Regions from separate parts of the Streptomyces sp. NPDC026538 genome, predicted to be linked through region 3. Evidence: riboswitches for the same ligand, from Rfam matches in the RefSeq annotation. Region 3 holds a riboswitch; each other region holds the start of a gene.
The links. Region 3 has a riboswitch for S-adenosylmethionine ahead of ACZ4N4_RS02070 (aminotransferase class V-fold PLP-dependent enzyme). Riboswitches for the same ligand answer to the same signal wherever they lie in the genome.

Region 1 (7,427 bases), on a different contig from region 3:
CCACTTCTTCTCAAGGACGACGTTGCGGCCCTTGGGGCCGAGGGTGACCTTGACGGCGTCGGCGAGCTGGTTCATACCGCGCTCAAGGCCGCGCCGCGCCTCCTCGTCGAACGCGATGATCTTGGCCATGTGAAGTGGTCCCTCCAGGACTGGGGGTGAGTCTTCGGACCGCGCCCGCGCCCGCGACGGACGGCTCGCCGACCCGTGGGTTCCTTGCCCCACCCGGCCTGCGGGCCTCACCGACCCGGTCCATTTTTGTCACTCTCACCTTCAGAGTGCTAACGCCAATGATTAGCACTCGCCCATGCCGAGTGCAAGCGCCTCCGGGAGACTGGGCCGCGCCAGGGCCGCGCGCGGGGCGGCGCGCCGGGCCGCCCCGCGGTGGTGCGCCGGGCCGCCCGCGGTGGTGCGCCGGCCCACTCGTCCCGCGCATGCCAAAGGGCTCGTAACCCATGACTCCCCATGGGATACGAGCCCTCCGACAATGAAAGAAGAACGACGCTGTCAGTCGGCGCGTGCTTCAGCTGGTCGCGAGCCGGACCATGTCCGCCTGCGGCCCCTTCTGGCCCTGCGAGATCTCGAAATCGACCCGCTGACCTTCCTCCAGGGTGCGGTAGCCGTCCATCTGAATCGCACTGTAGTGGACGAAAACATCCGCACCACCGTCGACCGCGATGAAGCCGTACCCCTTCTCCGCGTTGAACCACTTGACGGTGCCCTGAGCCATGCCTAACTCCCCTATTACTGGCCCTTGCACAGATCCACACTTCGCGGATCCGGGTCAGACCTCACCCCCCAATGGTTGGGGGCGTGCGCCGGAACGCGTCGACCGCGGCTGAATGTATCTGTCCAACTGCCGTCTGCAACAGGTCAATCGGACGAGAATTCTGGACGGGAAGGGTCCGGAATATAGCAAGAATTCGGCCGAATTCAGGGCAAGTCGGGCCCCATAAAAGCCGCGAAAGCCGCATATAACCCGCACACTTTGGCTACTTCTTGGCGGGTCAGCGGTGTCGAATACGGGGCTCCCGACCTGGAGATCGGGACCGCGTTCCCCAACTGTACCGCGCTCAACCACACAGAATTGCCCCCTCCGCTTCTCTCACGGAGGGGGCAATCGAATGAACAGTGGGTGATCGGCGTTACCAAAGGTAATGTTCGGTCATTCGATCAGCCTGTCAGCAGGTCAGCCGCCGGCCACGGCCGGGATGATGGAGACGCCCGCACCGTCCGGGGTCGCCGTCTGAAGTCCCTGCTCGAACCGCACGTCGTCGTCATTGACGTACACATTCACGAACCGGCGCAGCTTGCCCTCGTCGTCGAGAACACGGGCGGCGATCCCGGTGTGGTTCTTCTCCAGGTCGGAGATGACCTCGCCGAGGGTGCCGCCTTCGGCGCTGACTTCGGCCTGACCACCGGTGTAGGTGCGCAGGATGGTGGGGATGCGAACGGTGACGCTCACGTTTGAACCTCCGATCGGGGCAACGCCCTGGTTTCTTACAGCTGGCTCAGGCGAGCCCGGCCTCGCGGAAAGACTCGAGATTCGGGCGAATGGTCGCCGTGAGCCCGGTCCCCGCCACGGCGTCCAGCGTCTTCAGTCCATCACCCGTGTTGAGTACGACGATCGACTTCGCCGGATCGATCAGCCCATTCTCGATGAGCTTCCTGGTGACTCCGAGCGTCACCCCGCCCGCGGTCTCCGCGAAGATTCCCTCGGTCCGCGCGAGCAGCTTGATCGCGTCGACGACCTGCTCGTCGGTGACGTCCTCCACCGCACCGCCGGTACGACGCGCGATGTCCAGGACGTACGGCCCGTCGGCAGGGTTGCCGATGGCCAGCGACTTGGCGATGGTGTTCGGCTTCTGCGGCCGCACCACGTCGTGGCCCGCCTTGTAGGCCACCGACACCGGTGAGCACCCCTCGGCCTGCGCGCCGAAGATCTTGTACGGCCTGTCCTCGACGAGCCCGAGCTTGATCAGCTCCTGCAGCCCCTTGTCGATCTTCGTGAGCTGCGAGCCGGAGGCGATCGGGACGACCAGCTGGTCCGGGATCCGCCAGCCGAGCTGCTCGCAGATCTCGTACGCCAGGGTCTTGGAGCCCTCCGCGTAGTACGGCCGCAGGTTGACGTTGACGAAGCCCCAGCCCTCGCCGGCCGAGTCGCCGATCAGCTCGGAGCAGAAACGGTTCACGTCGTCGTAGTTGCCCTCGATGCCGACGAGCTCGCCGCCGTAGATCGCGGCCATGACGATCTTGCCCTGCTCCAGGTCGTGCGGGATGAACACGCAGGAGCGGAAGCCGGCCCGGGCGGCGGCGGCGCCGACCGCGCCGGCCAGGTTGCCGGTGGAGGAGCAGGAGAGCGTGGTGTAGCCGAAGGCGCGCGCGGCCTCGACGGCCTGGGCGACGACCCGGTCCTTGAAGGAGTGCGTCGGGTTGCCGGAGTCGTCCTTGACGTACAGGCCGCCGGTGACGCCCAGCTCCTTCGCCAGGTTGTCGGCCTGGACGAGCTTGGTCCAGCCCGGGTTGATGTTCGGCTTGGTCGCCACGTCCGCGGGGACGGGCAGCAGCGGCGCGTAACGCCAGATGTTCGCGGGACCCGCTTCGATCCGCTTCCGCAGCTCCTCGGTGTCGTAGCCCGAGAAGTCGTACGCGATTTCGAGCGGGCCGAAACACTCCTCGCAGGCGAACACCGGGCCGAGCGGCACGCGGTGGCCGCACTCGCGGCAGCTCAGGGCAGTGGCGGGACCGAGATCGACGGTCGTGGAGTCGGTGGTGGTCGCAGCAGTCTGCACAGCCATGTGAGGCGAGGCCCTTTCTCCTCATCTTCCTCACGACGCATCTCGCCGTGAGACGGATTTGGCACCTTCCCTAGCCGGGAGCCTCGCGAGTGATCGACAGTGATCAGCGATCCACGAGTAACCGACTGGAGGGTTGCCGGGGCTTCATCGGGCCGTATCCCTCTGCCCCTCTGGATGAGCGGTATGCGGTTGTCAACGACCGGTGACCCCAGGACATGCGATGGTCATCGGCGTTGTTCAAGACTGTAACCGAAGGCCAGGACAGTTGAGAGTGTCGTCCGAACCGCGAGATGGATCACACCTCGCAGTGTGATCGTGACAGTGAGGAGCCGCTGACTGTGCTGGAAGAAGTCGAGCGCTGGCTGGCCACCCGCTCCTGGTCCATGAACGACCGCCCGCTGCACCGGATACTCGCCGCCAAGCAGCGCACCGGGCAGTCCGTCTCCGTGGTGCTGCCCGCGCTCAACGAGGAGGCGACCGTCGGCGACATCGTCGCGATCATCCGTCACGACCTGATGCGGCAGGCGCCGCTCGTCGACGAGCTCGTGGTCGTCGATTCCGGCTCCACCGACCGTACGGCGGCGGTGGCCGCGGCGGCCGGCGCCCGGGTCGTGCACCGCGACACGATCCTGCCGCGCATCCCCGCCGTCCCCGGCAAGGGCGAGGTCCTCTGGCGCTCCCTCCTCGTCACCACCGGGGACATCGTCTGCTTCATCGACGCCGACCTACGTGACTTCTCCTCCGACTTCGTCACCGGGATCGTCGGCCCGCTGCTGACCGACCCGGACGTGGACCTGGTCAAGGCGATGTACGACCGCCCGCTCGCCGGATCGGCCGGACAGGGCGGCCGGGTCACCGAACTGATGGCCCGCCCGCTGCTGAACATGCACTGGCCGCAGCTGGCCGGGTTCGTCCAGCCGCTCGGCGGCGAGTACGCGGCCCGCCGCTCGCTCCTCGAACAGCTCCCCTTCCCGGTCGGCTACGGCGTGGAGCTGGGCATGCTGGTCGACGCCCTGCACCTGGTGGGCCTGGACGCCCTCGCCCAGGTCGACGTGGGGGTCCGCAAACACCGTCACCAGGACGGCCAGGCCCTCGGCCGGATGTCCGCCGCGATCTACCGCACGGCCCAGCTGCGGCTGGCCCGCGGCCACCTGATCCGCCCCTCCCTCACCCAGTTCGAACGGGGTGAGGACGGCTTCGAACCGCGCACCTACTCCGTGGACACCGAGGAACGGCCGCCGATGGCGGAGATCGCCGAGTACGCCGAGCGCCGGGTGGCGTGACTTCGTCGTACGGCCGTATACGGCGGCGCGTCGGGCGTAGCCGTACGTTTGAGCGTTTCCGGGCCGGGCTAGGTTGTGGCGTATGGCTTTCACCGGCGGTGCTGAGGTGCTGGTCGCGTCCAACCGCGGCCCGGTTTCGTATGTAGTGGGCGAAGGCGGTGCCCTGCACGCCAGACGCGGCGGCGGCGGGCTGGTCTCGGGGCTGTCGGCGATCGGGCCGGACGCGAACGCGGTGTGGGTGTGCGCGGCGCTGAGCGACGGCGACCGGGAGGCGGTGCGGCGGGCCGAGGGCGGCCGGCTGCCGGCCGGGGACACCGGCGGACAGCAGGTCCGGATGCTCGACATCGATCCGGACGTGTTCTCGGACGCGTACAACGGCATCGCGAACTCGATGCTCTGGTTCGTCCACCACATGCTCTACCAGACCCCGCTGGAGCCGATCTTCGACGCGGAGTTCCGGCGGCAGTGGGCGTCGTACCAGGCCTACAACCAGGCGTTCGCGGAGGCGCTGGCGCAGGAGGCGGGCCAGGGCGCGGTGGTGGTCATCCAGGACTACCACCTGGCGCTGGCCCCACGGATGCTGCGCCGGCTGCGGCCGGATCTCCGCATCGGCCATTTCTCCCACACCCCGTGGGCACCGCCGGACTACTTCCGGCTGCTCCCCGACGACATCGCGGCGGAGCTGCTGAGCGGGATCCTGGGCGCCGATCACGCGGCGTTCCTGACCCGGCGGTGGGCGGACGCGTTCGTGGCCTGCTGTCATGCGGTGCTGGGCCCGGGGATCCCGACGGCCGGGGAGACCCGGATCGGGGTGCACGGGCTGGGGGCCGACGCGGAGTTCCTGCGGAAGCGGTCCCACGAGCCGGACGTGGACGAGCGGATGCGGGCGCTGCGCGAGGAGATCGGGGAGGGCCGCAGGACGATCGTCCGGGTGGACCGGACCGAGCTGTCGAAGAACATCGTGCGGGGGATGCTGGCGTACCGGCAGCTGCTCGACGACCACCCCGAGTGGCGGGAGCGGGTGGTGCATGTCGCGTTCGCGTACCCGTCGCGGCAGGACCTCGCGGTGTACCGCGACTACACGGCCGAGGTGCAGCGGGTCGCGGACGACATCAACGCGGCGTACGGGACGGCGGGTTGGACGCCGGTGGTGCTGCATGTGAAGGACGACTTCGCGAGGTCGCTGGCGGCCTACCGGCTGGCCGACGTGGCCCTGGTGAACCCGATCCGGGACGGCATGAACCTGGTCGCCAAGGAGATCCCGGTGGTCTCGGACGAGGGGTGCGTGCTGGTGCTGTCGCGGGAGGCGGGGGCGTACGAGGAGCTGGGCGAGGACGCCATCGTCGTGAACCCGTATGACATCGGAGGGACGGCCCGCGCCCTGCACGAGGCGCTGAGTCTGCCGGGGGCGGAGCGGGCGGAGCGGTGCAAGCGGCTGGCCGCGGCGGCTACGGCGTTGCCGCCGGCGGCCTGGTTTCTTGAGCAGTTGGGGGCACTGCGGGAATGAGGGGCATGCGCGGGCCCGGTGGGGGCTTGCCGCGCAGTTCCCCGCGCCCCTTACGGGGCGCTCAGCTCAGCCAGAGTTTTCAGTAGCCGTACGACTTCCTCCGGGCCGTCTACCACCAGGTCGGCCCGCTCCGCGAGGTCGGTGACCTCCTCGCTGCCGCTGCATACCAACAGGCCCGGGACGCCCTCCGCGCGGAGCTTTTCCACGGCTGCGAAGGCCGGGATGTCGCCCAGGTCGTCGCCCGCGTAGAGGACCGCGCCCGCGCCGATCTCCCGCGCGTACTCGCGCAGCGCCACGCCCTTGTCCATGCCCGGCGGCCGCAGTTCCAGGACCAGGCGGCCCGGTTCGACGATCAGGGCGTGGCGGGTGGCCAGGTCCGTCAGGGGTGCGCGGAGGGACTCGAAGGCGGCCTGGGGGTCGTCGGCCCGGCGGGTGTGGACGGCCACGGCGTGGCCCTTGTCCTCGATCCAGGCGCCGTGCACCCCCGCGCCGTCGAGGACGGCCGGGAGTTCGGCGCGGACGGCGGCGATGCCGGGGTGCGGCGGGGGCGCGGTGATCTCACCGGTCGCCGCGTCCCAGCGTTCGGCACCGTAGTGGCCGAGGACGACGAGGTGGTCCAGGCCGGGGACGCCGGCGAAACCGCCGTAGCGGACGGCGATCTCGACGGGACGGCCGGTGATGACGGCGACGGCGGCCACCTTCGGCGCGAGGTCGGCCAGGGCCGGTACGGCGTCCGGATGAGCCCGCGCCTGCTCGGGGTCGGCGACGATCGGCGCGAGCGTCCCGTCGAAGTCGAGGCCGACGAGCGCGGAGCGGGGCTGCGAGAGCAGGGCCTCGAGCCCTTCGCGACCAGCGGGGGTGCGAGGCGAAGGCAGAGGATTGTCCGTCGGATGCGTACCCATACGGCGACCCTATCGGCGACGCCCGGGACAGCGCGCCCCAAGGGGCGCGGGGAACTGCGCGCTCGGCCCCCACCGGCCCGCACATCCCCCCGGCCTCAGCGATCCATTCGCCGCGCGTCCCGCACCCTCCGCAGCCTGTTCACCGTCACCGGGTCATGGGCCAGCGCCCGCTCGTCGTCGAGCAGGGCGTTGAGGAGCTGGTAGTAGCGCACCGGCGCCAGGTCCAGTTCCTCGCGGATCGCCCGTTCCTTCGCGCCGGGGCTCGGAAAGCCCCGGCGTTCCAGGGCGAGGATCGCCTGTTCGCGTGCGCCCAGTTCTTGCCGGTCCATGCCGAGAACCGTAACGCTCAGCCCGTGTTCGTACGGCTGTCCGCCGCCGCGGCCTCGGACTGGAGCCGGGTGAGTACGGCGGTCGGGTCGCCCGTGGACGTGACCGCCGTGCCTATCTGCGCCTTGACGTCGGCGCTGACCGCGGCCCAGGAGGTCTTTCCGGCCGGGTACAGCTCGGAGGTCGGCAACTGCTCCAGGAAGGGGAGCAGCTGCTTGTCCTGGGCCTGCGGGGAGTCGGTCATCGTCTGGGACGCGGACGTGGTGACCGGCAGCAGGCCGTACTCGCGGGAGAAGTCGAGGACGTTCTTCTCGCTGTAGACGTAGTCGAGGAAGTCACCGACCTGGTCCGCGTGGCCGTTCTGCTTGAACGCCGCCATCCAGTCGGTGACGCCCATGGAGGCGGTGGTGGTGGTCTGGCCGGCGCGGGCCGGCATCGGGACCGTGCCGAACTTGACGCCCTTCTTCTCGGCCTGCTTGATGAGCGTGGGGTGGCCGTTGAGCATGCCGACCTGGCCGTCGGCGAACGCGGCGAACGCCGTCGCGCGGTTCAGCTTTCCGGGCGCCGTCGGCCCGGTCAGGCCCTTGCCCACCAGCTCGTCCTTGAGCCACTT
Region 2 (7,427 bases), on a different contig from region 3:
GCGGTCACCCGGCCCAGACCGTCCCGGGAGAACACCGTCTCGACCACCACCGAACCGGCGATCAGCTGCCCGACCAGCAGGCCGACGACCGTCAGCGCCGGCAGCGAGGCGTTGCGCAGCGCGTGCCGCAGATGCACCCGCCACCGGCCGGCGCCCTTGGCCCGCGCGGTCTCCACATAGGCCTGGTCCAGCGCGGTCAGCAGGCTCTTGGCCAGCACCTGGGCGACCTGCGCGCCGGTCGGGATCGCCAGCGTCAGGGCCGGCAGATCCAGGCCGCGCAGCCCGTCGTTGCCGAACGCCGGGAACCAGTGCAGCCGGAACGAGAACACCTCGACCAGCAGCAGACCCACCCAGAACGTCGGGACCGACACCCCCAGCGGCGGCAGCGACAGCAGCAGCTGCCGCAGCCACCGCTGCGAGGTGTACGTGGCCACCACCGCGAGGCCGCCGCCGAGCACCACCGCCAGCAGCAGCGCGGCACCGGTCAGCTGGAGCGTCTGCGGCAGCGCGTCGGCCAGCGTGGAGGTCACCGGGCGGCCGGTGGAGACCGCGTCGCCGAAGTCCCCGCGCACCGCCCGGCCCAGATACTCCGCGTACTGCACCAGCACGGGCTTGTCGAAGCCGTACTCGTGACGCAGCCTGGCGAGTTGGGCCGGGTCGACCTCCCCCGAGTCCACTCCCGCCCCGGCCATCGCGGAGACCGGGTCGCCGGGCAGGAAGTCCAGCACCAGGAAGGACACCGTGTAGGCCGCCCACAGCACCCCGACCGCCTGCGCCAGCCGTTTGATCACATAGCGTCGCATCCGCTAGCCGATCCAGGTGTCGTGCAGCTGGACGCGGCTGCCCGAGTCGAATGCGAGGTCGTGCACCTTGTTCGCGACGCCCAGCTGGGTCTGGAGCTCCACCACCGGCACGTTGTACGCGTTCCGCACGATCAACCGCTGTGCCTCCGTCACCAGTTGCCTGCGCTTCGCGGTGTCCGTGGTCGCGGCCTGTGCGGACAGCGCCGTGTCCAGCGAACTGGCGGGCAGGTGGTAGAAGTTGCCCAGCTGGGTGGAGAAGGAGCCGCGCAGGATGTCCGGGTCGGCGCGGGTCGTGTTCCCCCACACCACGTCGAAGTCACCCGACTGGAGCGTGGTGGCGAACTGGGTGACCGGGAGCTGCTTGAGCACCACGTCGATCCCGACGGCCTTGAGCTGCTGCTGGACCAGCTCCAGCGCGGGCTGGTTGGTGGCCGCGTTCGGGAACCAGGTGATGGTCAGGCTCAGCTTCTTGCCGTCCTTGGTGCGGACGCCGTCGCCGCCGCCCTGCCAACCGGCCTGATCCAGGAGGGACTTGGCCTTGGCCGCGTCGAAGGCGAGGTCGGTGGAGAGGTCGGTGTAGTCGGGCGTGGTGTGCGCCAGGATGCTGGTCGCCGGCTGGGTGCCGGTCGGGAAGACGGTGTCGGCGATCTGCTTCCGGTCGACGGCGGCCAGGATCGCCTGGCGCAGCTTCGTGTCCTTCAGCAGGGGCCGCGAGTTGTTGAGTCCCAGACCGAACACCACGCCGGGGTTGGCCCGGCTCTGGAGGGCGACCTGGCCGCCCTTGAGCGCCGCCTCGTTGGCCTTGCCGACGCTGCTGATCACGTCCACCTGACCGGACTGCAGACTGCCGGCTCGCACCCCGGCCTCGGGTACGACCTTGAACACCAGCTTGTCCAGGTACGCCTCGCCCTTCTTCGACCACAGCGAGGAACCCCAGTCGTACCCGGCCCGCCTGGCCAGGGTGACCGACTGGTTCTGCACGTACTGCTTCAGCACGAACGGCCCGGAGCCGACCACACCGTCACTGCACTTCTGCTGCGGGGACCTCTTCACGCTCGCCGACGACTCGATCCCCAGCGAGTGGGTCGAAGTCGCCTGCAGGAATTGGGCGTTGGGCTGCTTGAAGGACACCTTGACGGTGAGCGGGTCGACCACGGTGGTGCTTTTGACACCGCTCAGGTAGCCCTCCGCGAGGGTGCCCAGGGCGCCGAGGTCCGGCACCGCGTCGAAGTTGTCCTTGACCACCTGGGCGGTCAGCTTCGAGCCGTCGCTGAAGGTGACCCCCGGCCGCAGATGGAACGTGAACGTCGTCGCGTCGCCGCTGATGTCCCAGCTCTTGGCGAGCCACGGCACGATCTTGCCGGTCTTCGGGTCCTGGTCGGTCAGGGAGTCCACGATCTGGCGCACCGAGTAGATGGTGTCGTTGCTTCCGACCTGCTGCGGATCCACGCAACCGGCGTCGGATCCCACCGCGAAGGTCAGGGTGCCGCCGGACTTCGCCTGGCCGCTTCCGCCGCCGGAACCGTCGTCGCCCGAACCGCACGCGGTCAGCAGGACGCTGGTGGTCAGGAGCGCGGCCAGGGGCGCCCATCGGGAGGGTCTGAAATCCGCAAGTGCAGTCACGGAGGGCTTTCTCCTACTCGTGTCACCCGGCACGGGGTGCCGGGCTTCGGGGCGCGAGGCACGGCCGTGCAAGGGCGTGCAGAGGCGTGCGGCCCCGGCCGGATCGGCGCCGGCCGGGGGAAGCGCTGTGCAGACGGAGGACAAACGGAGGCAGGTGGACGACACCGGGGACCGGTGGCGGGGGAAAGGCGGCGCGAAGGGGCCGGGGCCGGTGACGAGGGTCAGCCGGCGGCAGGCGGGCCGGTCAGACCCGACAGAGGCAGCTGGTCGAGCGCTTCAGATCGATGTGGCGCCGACGCGAGAGCCGGGAGTACGCCGTGGCGTCGGCGGGGGAGGCAGCCGGGTCATCGCTGTGTCGCATGCCGGTCCCTCCTCGTCTCCGGCCCCGGTCACGGGGCCACGCGCTTGCGGGAGTCGTCGGTGACCCCGCCGGGCTTTCACCTGGAGCACCCCACCGCGGGGGAGGGTTGCCGGTCAGCGAGCCAGGGCTTGACGCTGACACTCAATGCCGTTGGCGATCGTACGGATCGGTTTTGTCGTACGTCAATGCCGCAACCGGCGCCCTGTTCGAGAAGACGGGATCGTGTCACGTGCCGGGACGCATGGTGGACGCGTGGGAGCGTGCGAGTGGCAACGTCGAGGAGTACCTGCGGGTCTTCGGCCGCCCCGAGCAGCTCGCCGCCTGGCGGGAGAACCGCCCCCACGTCGCCGAAGTCACCGCGTGAGCAAGCCGAAGGAGAGCCGGTCATGACCACATTCCCCACCGCGCAGGCCGTGCGGACCACGCCCGAGGGGCTCCTGTGGGAGCCGAGCGAGCGCTGGGTGCGGGGCCGTAAGGGTGACGTCACCATCGTGGACAGCCGCCATCCCGTCCTCGTCTGGGAGCCCGGTGTGCCCGTACCGCTGTACGCGTTCCCGCGCGCGGAGGTCCGCGAGGACCTGCTCCGACCCGCGAAGAACCCCCCGGCCGGCACCCACACCGGCTCGTGGATCTTCTACGACCTCCACGTCGACGGCGAGCTGCTGGAGAACGCCGCCTGGACCTTCCCGGCCGCCGACCTGGCCGGCCACATCGCCTTCGAGTGGTTCCGGCGCGTCGGACGGGGCCTGGACCACTGGTACGAGGAGGAGGAAGAGATCTTCATCCACCCCCGTGACCCGCACAAACGGGTGGACGCCATCCCCAGCAGCCGTCACCTGGTGGTCGAGATCGCCGGCACGGTCGTCGCGGACACCCGCCGGCCGGTTCTGCTCTTCGAGACCGGCCTGCCCACCCGCTACTACGTCCCGCGCGAGGACGTCCGCCTCGACCTGCTCGAAGCCACCGACCACCACACCGGCTGCCCCTACAAGGGCACCGCCGAGTACTGGTCGTGGCGCGGCGAGGCCGACGTCCCGCCCAACGTTGTCTGGAGCTATCCGGACCCGCTGCCCGCGGTCGGCGCGGTCCAGGGGCTCCTCGCCTTCTACAACGAGGCCGTCGACATCACCCTCGACGGGGAACGGGTGGAGCGCCCCGTCACACACTTCACCAAGGCGCTCACGGAGCAACAGCGCACCTGACGAGAGACGACCGCGGGATCGAGGCGGCCGGCACCCGCAGACAGCCCCCGCCGCCGGCCGAGGAGCACGGCTACGGCGGCGGGGGGCCAGCGAGACGTGCGGTTCCGTCAGCGGCGGCCGCCGCGCTCCAGCGGGAGCTTCTCGCCCGTCTCGATCGCGACCGGCAGCCGGTTCTCGGCCGGCGGCAGCGGGCAGGTGGCCAGGTCCGTGTAGGCGCAGGGCAGGTTGGCGGCGCGGTTGAAGTCGATCGTCACCCTGCCCTCGGCGTCGGGGGCGGCGATCCGGAGGGAGCGGTTGGCCGCGTACGTGGTCACGCCGGAGGTCTTGTCGGTGAACAGCACCATCAGGGCTCCCGGCGTCCCGCCGTTGAACGCGGTGAGCCGGTGCACGGCGCCGTCCAGTTCGAACTCGACCTCGCCGGGGGAGTCGTACACGTGCTCCAGACCCTCGACGGCGGCACCCACGGTCACCGGGCGCGGGGTACCGAAGGGCAGGAAGCGGCCGGAGAGCACCCAGCGCGGGTCGGGATCGTAGGCAGGTGTCCCGGTGAACGCCGTCCGCAGCGCGTTGCCGGGGTGGCGGGGCCGCACGATGTCGTGTCCGCCGCGCTTGGCGACCTCGATCACCGCGTCGCCCCAGCCGACGTACACACTGGCACGTTCGGGGAGGACGCCGAAGTCGTGGCGGCCGCGTACGGCCTGCCCGTCGACGGTAACCTCCTCGCCCTCGTCCAATGCGACGACCACACCGGCGGCGGTGCTCGACCAGGCACCGGGCGCGTCCTCGAACCGGGTGGGCTCGTCGCCGAGCCAGTGGAGACCGGTGATCGCGAGGAACCCGTGCGGGCCGGCCAGCACCGCCTCCTTCTGCCGGTGCCACTCCTCCCAGTCCTGTACGAAGCTCACCCGGTCGACGTCCTGAACGGTCATGTCGGATCCCTCCAGCTGCGCGTTCTGTCTCTCGAACAACAGCCGGGCCGACGCGCGTCATCCCGCCAGGAGAAGTTCCACGTTTCCGCAATGTGAGACCTGTCCGGAACTTATTGACCGACAGGGTGGGCGTCTGCTCAACTCACGTTCCATGACCCCGCGTATGGATTTGACCCGGAGGCGCCACATCGACCTGGCGCACGTCTCCAGCGCGTTCTGTTGTCGTTGATCCGGAAGGCGTCTCGCTGATCCGGAAGGCAGGTCGCTGATCCGCACAAGCGGCTCTCGGCAGCGGCCGCCGTGCGCCGAAGGCGTACTTCCGGAAGGGGCCGGGCGAAGCCTCCATCCCAGCGGTGTCCTCCGTCAGGAACCGCGTCATCCCCGCACGACCGCGTTCTCCTCCCGCTCCAGGTCTCCCCGTATGCCGTCAGCTGCGGCCGAGGGTTTCTCCGGGCCTGTGGTGCGGGCCGGGCCAGTGGTGCGGGCCGGGCGGACCTCCCCAGGGCACCGCGGGCGGTGCGCGCCGAACGGTGCGGTCGCACGACCTCCCCTGCACCGTCCGACCTTCGCCTCGTACTCCTCGCGCGGTCGTCGGGCCCCGCTCGCGACCGGACCGACTACCGGCCTCGTGGCCGTTCACCGCCGCCCGTCACCCGTTCACCCCGGCTCTCCGCACCCGGCAGTGCGCCCCATTCCTTGAGAGGGACCTCCTCATGCCTCCGACCATCCGCAAGCTCACGGGCCGCATCGGCGCGCTCGTCGACGGCGTCGACCTTGCCGCGCCCGCCGACCCCGCGACGGTCACGGCGCTCCGTCATGCCCTCGACGAGCACAAGGCGATCGTGTTCGCCGACGTGAACCTCGACAACGCCAGCGTCGACGGGCGGCGCAGTGAGCAACTCGTCGGCGACGCCTCGCACTACAGCAAGGTGCTGGAGGTGGCGGCATGACCGAGGTCAGCCTCAAGAGGCCGGCCGTCGTCCCGGCGATCGTGGAGACCTCGGCAGAGACGCCGAACGCGCCCGGACGCGAGGTCTTCCTGCCGAGCCACGCCCGCCGCCGGACCCCGCTGCGCACGCTCCGCGAGCGGCTGCGCTGGCCGCTGGGCATCTACACCACTCCGGTCGTGATCCTCATCGCCTGGGAGATCCTCGCGAGGGCCGGAGCGCTGCGGAAGACCTATGCTCCGGCGCCGACCTCCATCGTCAAGTCCGCCGCCGACCTGTGGCAACAGGGTGTCCTCGGACCCGACTTGGCCATCTCGCTGCAACGCGCCGGTATCGGCCTGGCCGTCGGACTGACGGTGGGCATCGTCAGCGGGGTACTGGGCGGGCTGCTGCGCAGCGGCGAGTACCTGTTCAACGGCGTCGTGCAGATCCTCAACACGATCCCGCTGCTTGCGGTACTGCCGCTGATGATCGTGTGGTTCGGCATCGACGAGCTCACGAAGGTGCTGCTGATCTCGTTCGGTGCCGGCGTCCCGATGTACGTCAACCTCTTCGCCGCGATCCGCGGTGTCGACCAGCGGCTGATCGAGATGGCGCGGACGACGGGCGCGGGCACCTGGCGGCTGGTGACGCGGGTGCTGGTGCCCGGCGCCCTGCCGGGCTTCCTGGTGGGCCTGCGGTTCTCGCTCGCGTACAGCGTCCTGGGCCTGGTCGCGGCCGAGACGGTCAACGCCGACAAGGGCCTCGGCTTCCTCATCACGCAAGGTCAGACGTACCTGCAGACCGACCAGGTCTTCGTGGGGCTGGTGATCTACTCGCTCCTCGGTCTGCTCGCCGACCAGTTCGTCCGGGTTCTCGAGCGGGTGCTGCTGCGGTGGCGTCCCAGTTATGAGGCGTCATGAGCACCACCGTTCGGACACAGCCCCGGCAGCGGACCGGAGCAGTCGTGGAGAAGGTCGTCCGGCGGTTCGGCGACCGGGTCGTCCTGGATCAGCTGGACCTCACCATCGCCGACGAGGAACTGGTCGTCCTGCTGGGGCCGTCAGGCTGCGGCAAGAGCACCCTCCTGCGGCTGCTCGCCGGTCTCGACCGGCCCGACGGGGGGCGGGTGGAGGTCCCGGCCAGGCGGGCGATCGTCTTCCAGGCCGACCGGCTGCTGCCGTGGCAGCGGGTACTGAGCAACGTCACCCTCGGCCTGTACGGACCGGACGCCGACCAGCGGGCCCTCGACGTGCTCGCCGAGGTCGGGCTCGCGGGCCGCGAGCGGGCATGGCCCAAGGAGCTCTCCGGTGGCGAGGCCCAACGGGTCTCGCTGGCAAGGGCGTTGGTCTCGGAGCCGGAACTCGTGCTGCTCGACGAGCCGTTCGCGGCGCTCGACGCGATCACCCGGCTGCGCATGCACGACCTCGTGCGGGCGCTGCGTAGCAGGCACCACGCGGCCATGCTGCTCGTCACCCACGACGTCGACGAGGCGATCTCGCTGGCCGACCGCGTCGTCGTCATGAGCAACGGACGCATCGGCACCTCGCACCGCGTCGAGCTGTCGGCCGCCGACCGCGAGG
Region 3 (7,427 bases):
AGCGGTACTGGGCGCCGGCCAGTGAACCGAGCGTCTCCCGCATGGCGTTGACGCGCTGCTGCTGGCGGGCGATGCGGTCCTGGGAGTCGTTCACCTCGCGGCGCAGCGCACCGGCCCGCTCGTCGGCCCTGTTGTAGGCCTCGGTAGCCTCCTCGGCCTGCTGGTACAGCCGGTCCACCTCGGCGCGGGTGTGCCCGTGCGAGGCCGCGCTCGCGGGTGCGGCGCCGAGCGCGGCCGCCGCGGCGGACAGCGCACAGATGGCGGCACCGGCGCCACGGTTGAACCCGGACGGTGCGAGACGGCGGTGAAACCCCACGGTGGTCCTTCTGCCGGCGGACGGGTACCGCTTCCTCCGGCGCCGGGGACGGGGATGCCCCGGCACCGGAGGAAACGCGGCAGACAGTAGCCGTGCGACCACACCCCGGCCAAAGACTCTCGACGGCCATTGCAACGTGACGCCCCGCCGCTGACGCAGGTCACCGGCGGGGCGTGGGGTCATCTTCGGTTGTCGGGATTCGCCCGTTCGGGCGCGCCGTGAGGTTGATCTTGGGCCGTACGAGTGTCGCCGTAACCCGCTGGGGTCAGATCCGGACGCCGAACTCGAACGTCATGTCACCGATCGACTCGTAGCGCACCACTGCACCGGTGTGCGGGGCGTGCAGCACCTGGCCGTTGCCGGCGTAGAGACCGACGTGGTGGTAGTCGCCGTAGAAGATGACCAGGTCGCCGACCTTGAGGTCGCTCTGGCTGTAGATCCGGGTGCCGGCGTTGGCCTGGGCCTCGGAGGTGCGCGGGATGGTGACGCCGGCCTGGGCGTAGGCCCAGGAGGTCAGGCCCGAGCAGTCGAAGGAGGACGGTCCGGAGGCGCCGTAGACGTACGGCGAGCCGATCACGGACTGGGCGGCGGAGAAGGCGGCGGCGGCCCGGCCGGAGGCGGAGCCGGTGTTGCCGAGGTCCACCCGGGAGGAGGCGCGGCTGGCGGCCTGGGCCTGCTCGGCGTCCAGGGCGGCCTTCTCCTTGGCCGTCAGGGTGTTGAGGAGCTTCTGCGCGTCGGCGAGCTTGGACTGGACGGCGCTCTTCTGCTTGGCCAGCTCGGTGCGGGTGGCGGAGAGGTCCTTGAGCTTGTCCGTCGCCTCTGCCCGCTCCTGGGCGAGTTCGCGCTGTTTGTCCTGAATCTTCTTCAGGGCCGCGACCTGCTGGCCGCTCAACTGGTCGAGCGTGGACGCCTTGTCGAGGTAGTCGTCCGGGTCGGACGAGAGGAAGAGCTGGACCGACGGGTCTATGCCGCCGGAGCGGTACTGCGCGGTGGCCAGCGAACCGAGGCTGTCCCGCAGCTTGTTGAGGTCCTCCTGACCACGGGCCACATTGTCCTGGATCGTGGAGATTTCCTTCTGCAGCTTGTGCTGCTTGTCCTTGGCTCCGTCCAGCTTCTCGGTGGCCTGCTCGGCCTCCTCGTAGAGCTTGTCGACCTTTGCCTTGACCTCGTCCTTGCTCAGCTTCTCGCTGGGTGCCGCGTTGGCGGCGTTGGCGCTGAGGACGACAGCAGCGGCGGCTGCGGTGGTCAGCACGGTCACGCGCGCGCGACTCGGCTGCTTGGGTCGACGATGGGACGCCACGGAGACGGGCTCCTTCGTTTGAGTGATCACCCGTGTGGAGGTTCGAGGCCCGACCCTAGTGACCTCCCCGTGATCAGTTCAAACCCAACAGCGAAAAAACTGGTCACGCAACGCACTCTTTGCACATAACTCACGTGCCGTAATGCTCGATTGACGCTACGTTGCGTGACGGTTCGGTCAATTCGGGCATTGCATATGTCCGTTGAACCTTCAGGACAGTCGCTTCAGAAGCATCGCAGAAGCGACCGGACGGGCACCCGCCTTGGCGACCCCGTCGGCGACCTCGCGGTCGGTCGAGGCGACGATCACCGGACGGCCCGGCGGCTCGGCGCGCACCAGCTGGCGGATCAGCTCGTCCGCGGTGACACCTGGCTTGGAGAAGAGGACCCTGACCCCGCGCGGCGGTGCGAGCAGCACCGGGGCGGCCAGTTCGGCGCCGTCGAAGACACAGGTGACCTCGGCGCCGGTCTGCGCGGCGAGCTGGGAGAGCTGCCCGAGCAGCCGCAGCCGCTGCTTCTCCAACGGCATCTGCGGATAGCCGGTCTTGGTCACGTTGTAGCCGTCGACGACCAAGTGCGCCTGGGGCAGGGCGAGCAGCTGGTTGAGAATGGCCGGGTCGTTCTCGGAGAGCGCCCGGGCCGCGATGTCCTTCGGGGTCATTCGTCCCGGTTCGACCGCGTCCACGGTCTCGGCGGGCCGCACCGACACCGGCGGCAGCGCCAGTTCGCGGCGCAGCCCCTGGGCCGCGTCCAGGACGGTGTCGAGCAGCAGCCGCACTCTCATGTCCTCGACGCTGCGTCCCTCGCGGGCGGCCCGGCGGCTGGCCTCCAGGGCTGCCTCGACCTCGCCGAGCCGGCCCTTGAGACGCCGGCCCTCGCTCTCGGCGGCGGACACCTGGGCCTGCCCCTCGGTGCGCACCGACTCCATCTCGCCCTGCAGCTTGCGCAGCGCGGCCTGACCCCGCTTGACGTCACTGAGGGCCGCGCGCAGCTTGCGGTGAAGCGATTCCGCTTCCTTCTTCGCCGCGTCCAGCTCGGCGCGCAGCCGCTCCGTGTCGGCACGGGTCTGCGCCCGGGCCCGGTCCAGCTCCTCGCGCAGCCGCTCCAGTTCGGCCCGGCTCTCCTCGTCGGCGCGCTCGGCGTCGGCCCGCTGGGCCTCCTCGCCGGCCGCCGCCACCAGCTTCACCCAGCCCGTGGGGCGCAGTACGTAGGCCGCGGCCGCCACATCGAGCGGGTCCGCGGCCGGGGGAGGTGAGCCGGAGTCGAGGGCGCCGGCGAGTTCCGGCTGGGCCTCTCTGAGCTTCTCCCCGATCCGCTGCCGGAAAAGGGTGTCCGTCTCCAGCGCGGTCGCCATGGCGTTGCCGGCGAACTTGGCCCGCCGGTTCGGGGCGAACCGGGCGTACTGCCGCAGTTGAGCCGGCAGTTCGGCGACGGTCAGGCCGCCGAAGCCGTCCGACACGATCTGCACGACACGCCGTCGCACGCCGTCGGGCAACGGACGGTCAAGCACCTCGGCGGTGCCGTCGCCCGGCCCCCCGCCTGTGGTCTCCACCATCCGTCACACCCCATCACCTGTGCGGGGCCGCCTCCCGGTCTCAGGAGTCGGCACCCGGCCTGTCCACGAGTTCCACCTGGTCCACCGCGTTGCACCAGCGGCAGCGCACCGACTCGATGGTCTCACTGACCACCTCGCGCTCCTCGACCTTGGGCTCACCGGCCAGGTCGAGGTGCACGTACTCCACGACCTTCGACGAGCGGGTCACGTCGAACCTCGTGAGGTTGCCACAGAGGGTGCAGCGCCACCGCGTCGTGGCGGTCGGCAGGGGAACCGTCATCGTGACTGTTCGCTTCCTTCTAGTGTCCGTGACGCGCCGTCCCGACGCGTGTGGCTCGTTACCCTACGGCCTGGCGAGTACTCGACGCCGCCCCGTCCAGGGCGGCGAGGCGATCTGCACCAGTGCATCCCGTTACGTCATGCTCTATGTCCATGATCGGCAACTGGAACACGACGGCCGGCCGGACGCTGCGGAGCCTGAGGGGGACGTCGGCGCCCATGACGTACACCCTGATCGCCGTGTGCTGCCTGATCTTCGTGCTCGGCCCGGCGTCCGGCTTCACCCCGTCCTACGGCACCGGGGACGCCCTGGCGGCCGCCCAGCGCGCGTACTTCCGGCGCTGGGGGGTGGTCCCCGCCGACCTGTTCGACGGTCCGGCGCGGGAGGTGCTCACCCCGGCCACGGCGCTGTTCATCCACGGCAGCTGGGTGCACCTGCTCGGCAACATGCTCTTCCTCTTCGTCTTCGGGGCGATGACCGAGGAACGGATGGGCCGCGTCGAGTTCACCCTCTTCTACATCGGCTGCGGCTACCTCGCATTGCTCGGCTACGCGGCCGCCAACGCCACGTCCCAGCAGTCGCTGGTGGGGGCGTCCGGGGCGATCTCGGCGGTCCTCGGAGCGTTCCTGTACCTGTTCCCCAACGCCCGCGTGACCAGTCTTCTGCCGTTCCTCTTCTTCCTTCCGCTGCGGTTCCCGGCCTGGGTGGTGCTCCCCTTCTGGGCGGCCCTGCAGTGGGTCGCCCTGAACCAGGCCCCCTCCGGCCCCGGCGTGGCCTACCTCGCCCACCTGGTCGGCTTCGGACTCGGCGTCGGCTACGCGTGGGTGCGGTACGGCCGTGGGACTAAAGTGAAGGCCGCCCCAGCTCCGGCACCCGAGGGAGAGAACCAGCCGTGATCACCGCGATCGTCCTCATCAAGACCAGCGTGGACCGGATCCCCGAGATCGCGGAACAGATCGCCGCGCTGGACAGCGTCAGCGAGGTCTTCTCCGTCACCGGTACGTACGACCTGATCGCCATGGTCCGGGTGCGCGAGCACGAGGATCTGGCCGAGGTGATCCCGGGCCGGATCAGCAAGATCCAGGGCGTGGAGGGCACGGACACGCACGTCGCGTTCCGCACGTACTCCCAGCACGACCTGGAGGCCGCGTTCGCCATCGGCCTGGACAGCTAGCGGACGCCGTTCACCCAAGCGCCCCGTCAGGGGCGCGGGGAACTGCGCGCTCAGCCCCCACCGGCCCGCACCGCGGTCGTCTGCGGGTCCGTCGTGGCTGGTCGCGCAGTTCCCCGCGCCCCTTGCGGGGCGCTGATCACACCGCCGGGACGCAGCGGCCTTCTTCCGTGCGGTACGTCCACTTGGCGCCGTGGGCAACCAGTTCCTTCACGGCGTTCGCGAAGCGCTCCACGTGCTCGTCGGGCGTCCCCGCCCCGAAGCTCACCCGGATCGCGTTGAGGGACTTCTCGCCCGGTGCCGCCTCCGGCGCCCCGCACTCGCCCTGGGTCTGGGGGTCGGAGCCCAGCAGGGTCCTGACCAGCGGGTGGGCGCAGAAGAGGCCGTCGCGGACGCCGATGCCGTACTCGGCGGAGAGGGCGGCGGCGAAGTGGGAGCTGTTCCAGCCCTCGACCACGAAGGAGAGCACGCCCACGCGGGGGGCGTCGTCGCCGAAGAGGGACAGGACACGGACCTCGGGCACCTCGGCGAGGCCCTCCCGGACCTTGGCGATCAGGTGCCGCTCGCGGGCGACCAGCGTGTCGAAGCCCGCCTCGGTCAGCGCCTTGCAGGCGGCGGCGATCGAGTAGGCGCCGATGACGTTCGGGGAGCCCGCCTCGTGCCGCGCAGCGCTGTCGTGCCACTCCACGGCCACTCCCCCGTCCGCGCGCCGGGTGACCTTGCGGCTGGCGCCGCCGCCCGCGAGGTACGGCTCGGCCGCCCGCAGCCAGTCGGCGCGGCCGGCCAGGACGCCGGAGCCGAAGGGGGCGTACAGCTTGTGGCCGGAGAAGGCGATCCAGTCGACGTCCAGCTCGCGGACGCTCACCGGGTGGTGCGGGGCCAGCTGGGCCGCGTCCAGGACGATCCGGGCGCCGTGCGCGTGCGCGGCGGCGGCCAGCTCACGGACCGGCCACAGCTCGCCGGTGACGTTCGAGGCGCCGGTGACGCAGACCAGGGCCGGGCCGTGCGGGTCACGGTCGGCGAGGGCCTTCTCCAGGGTCTCCACGGCCTGGCGCGGGGTGCGCGGGGCGTCGAGGTAGCTGACCCGGGCGTCCTGCCAGGGCAGCAGGCTCGCGTGGTGCTCGGTCTCGAAGACGAAGACCTGGCAGCCGGCCGGGAGGGCGCGGGCCAGGAGGTTCAGGGAGTCCGTGGTCGAGCGGGTGAAGACCAGCTGGTCGTCCTCACGGCAGTCGAGGAACTCGGCGACGGTCCGGCGGGCGTTCTCGAAGAGGTCCGTGGAGAGCTGGGAGAGGTAGCCGGCGCCGCGGTGGACGCTGCCGTAGTAGGGCGCGTACGCGGCCACGTCGTCCCAGACACGCTGGAGGGCGGGGGCGCTGGCCGCGTAGTCGAGGGCGGCGTAGGTGACCTCGCCACCGGTGACGAGCGGGACGATGACATCCCGCCCCAGAACGGGCAGGGGAGCACAAACCGACTGGGCGGAGGCGGCGGTGGAGACGGACATGGCGGAACTCCCGTGAGAGGAAGGAAGAAAGGGAAAAGGGTGCGCGGAAGTGGGGGCTCGACGCCCTAGCGCATTCGCTTGCTCACGGGGGACTCCCTCGATGACCAGGATCCCTGGGCTTTGCTCATTCAGAAGAGCGTGAGGGATCCGCGCTTGCCGCAGACCTCGCTGCCTACGGCCTGGTCTTCACCCGGGGCACCCCGCCACGGACGGAGGGTTGCCGGACAGTCGGCCGGGGCCTCATGACTGTCACTCATGACCTGAGTGGAAAACTAGATGAGGTGATCGCCGGCGCGCAACTCCTGTCCGGATGACGGACTGCCGAGGGCGCCGGCGCCACATGCTCTCTTCCGTTGGGCGCCTACCGGTTGGTGGCCGCCGCCCAGCGCTCCAGCACCCGCTTGGCCGCGCCCGAGTCGATCGACTCCGCGGCCTTGTCCATGCCGGCACGGATCTGCTCGGCGAGCGTTCCGGTGCCCGGGTCCAGGGCCACCAGGGCCGCCGCCGAGTTCAGCAGGACCGCGTCACGGACCGGGCCCGTCTCGCCGTCCAGCAGCCGGCGCGCGACCTCCGCGTTGTACGACGGGTCGCCGCCGCGCAGCGCCTCCACCGGGACCAGCTCGATGCCGGCGTCCCGCGGGTCGAAGGTCTCCTCGGTGACCTTGCCGTCGCGGACGATCCAGACGTGGGACGTGGCGGTGGTCGTCAGTTCGTCGAGGCCGTCGTCGCCGCGGAAGACCAGGGAGGAGTTGCCGCGCTCGGCGAAGACGCCCGCGACGACCGGTGCCATGCGCGGGTCCGCGACGCCGACCGCCTGGGACCGCACCTGCGCGGGGTTGGTCAGCGGGCCGAGGATGTTGAACACCGTGCGGATGCCCAGCTGGCCGCGGGCCGCGCCGGCATGGCGCAGCGCCGGGTGGAACTTGACGGCGAAGCAGAAGGTGATGCCGGCCTCCTCGGCGACCTCGGCCACCCGCCGCGGGGTCAGGTCGAGGTTGACGCCGAGCTTCTCCAGCACGTCCGAGGCGCCGGACGCGGAGGACGCGGCCCGGTTGCCGTGCTTGACGACCTTCGCCCCGGTGCCGGCCACCACCAGCGCCGACATCGTGGAGATGTTCACCGTTTTGGCGCCGTCACCGCCGGTGCCGACGATGTCGACCGTGCGGCCCGGTACCTCGATGACGTTGGCGTGCGCGTACATCGTGCGGACCAGGCCGTTGATCTCGTCCACCGTCTCGCCCTTGGCCCGCAGGGCGACGACGAAGCCGGCGATCTGGGCGTCGGTCGCCTGGCCGCGCATGATCT

Region 1: another riboswitch for S-adenosylmethionine. It lies ahead of thrC (threonine synthase); the one in region 3 lies ahead of ACZ4N4_RS02070 (aminotransferase class V-fold PLP-dependent enzyme).
Region 2: another riboswitch for S-adenosylmethionine. It lies ahead of ACZ4N4_RS26300 (putative leader peptide); the one in region 3 lies ahead of ACZ4N4_RS02070 (aminotransferase class V-fold PLP-dependent enzyme).

The regions. Positions count from the first base shown of each region.
Region 1 is NZ_JBVHQG010000010.1:152,376-159,802, reverse strand. Features, by position in the region: gene groL (chaperonin GroEL) at 1-129, opposite strand, end outside; gene ACZ4N4_RS34225 (cold-shock protein) at 521-727, opposite strand; gene ACZ4N4_RS34220 (MoaD/ThiS family protein) at 1,187-1,462, opposite strand; gene thrC (threonine synthase) at 1,509-2,795, opposite strand; SAM riboswitch class I at 2,814-2,976, opposite strand; gene ACZ4N4_RS34210 (glucosyl-3-phosphoglycerate synthase) at 3,134-4,078, shown strand; gene ACZ4N4_RS34205 (alpha,alpha-trehalose-phosphate synthase (UDP-forming)) at 4,161-5,585, shown strand; gene otsB (trehalose-phosphatase) at 5,636-6,487, opposite strand; gene ACZ4N4_RS34195 (DUF3263 domain-containing protein) at 6,583-6,816, opposite strand; gene ACZ4N4_RS34190 (ABC transporter substrate-binding protein) at 6,834-7,427, opposite strand, start outside.
Region 2 is NZ_JBVHQG010000006.1:587,329-594,755, reverse strand. Features, by position in the region: gene ACZ4N4_RS26310 (ABC transporter permease) at 1-803, opposite strand, end outside; gene ACZ4N4_RS26305 (ABC transporter substrate-binding protein) at 807-2,426, opposite strand; gene ACZ4N4_RS26300 (putative leader peptide) at 2,671-2,787, opposite strand; SAM riboswitch class IV at 2,823-2,936, opposite strand; gene ACZ4N4_RS26295 (hypothetical protein) at 3,017-3,151, shown strand; gene ACZ4N4_RS26290 (DUF427 domain-containing protein) at 3,174-3,989, shown strand; gene ACZ4N4_RS26285 (DUF1684 domain-containing protein) at 4,097-4,918, opposite strand; gene ACZ4N4_RS26280 (hypothetical protein) at 5,632-5,868, shown strand; gene ACZ4N4_RS26275 (ABC transporter permease) at 5,865-6,767, shown strand; gene ACZ4N4_RS26270 (ABC transporter ATP-binding protein) at 6,764-7,427, shown strand, end outside.
Region 3 is NZ_JBVHQG010000001.1:441,936-449,362, forward strand. Features, by position in the region: gene ACZ4N4_RS02040 (C40 family peptidase) at 1-316, opposite strand, end outside; gene ACZ4N4_RS02045 (C40 family peptidase) at 582-1,616, opposite strand; gene ACZ4N4_RS02050 (NYN domain-containing protein) at 1,827-3,170, opposite strand; gene ACZ4N4_RS02055 (hypothetical protein) at 3,211-3,450, opposite strand; gene ACZ4N4_RS02060 (rhomboid family intramembrane serine protease) at 3,603-4,346, shown strand; gene ACZ4N4_RS02065 (Lrp/AsnC family transcriptional regulator) at 4,343-4,624, shown strand; gene ACZ4N4_RS02070 (aminotransferase class V-fold PLP-dependent enzyme) at 4,761-6,122, opposite strand; SAM riboswitch class IV at 6,267-6,383, opposite strand; gene trpD (anthranilate phosphoribosyltransferase) at 6,484-7,427, opposite strand, start outside.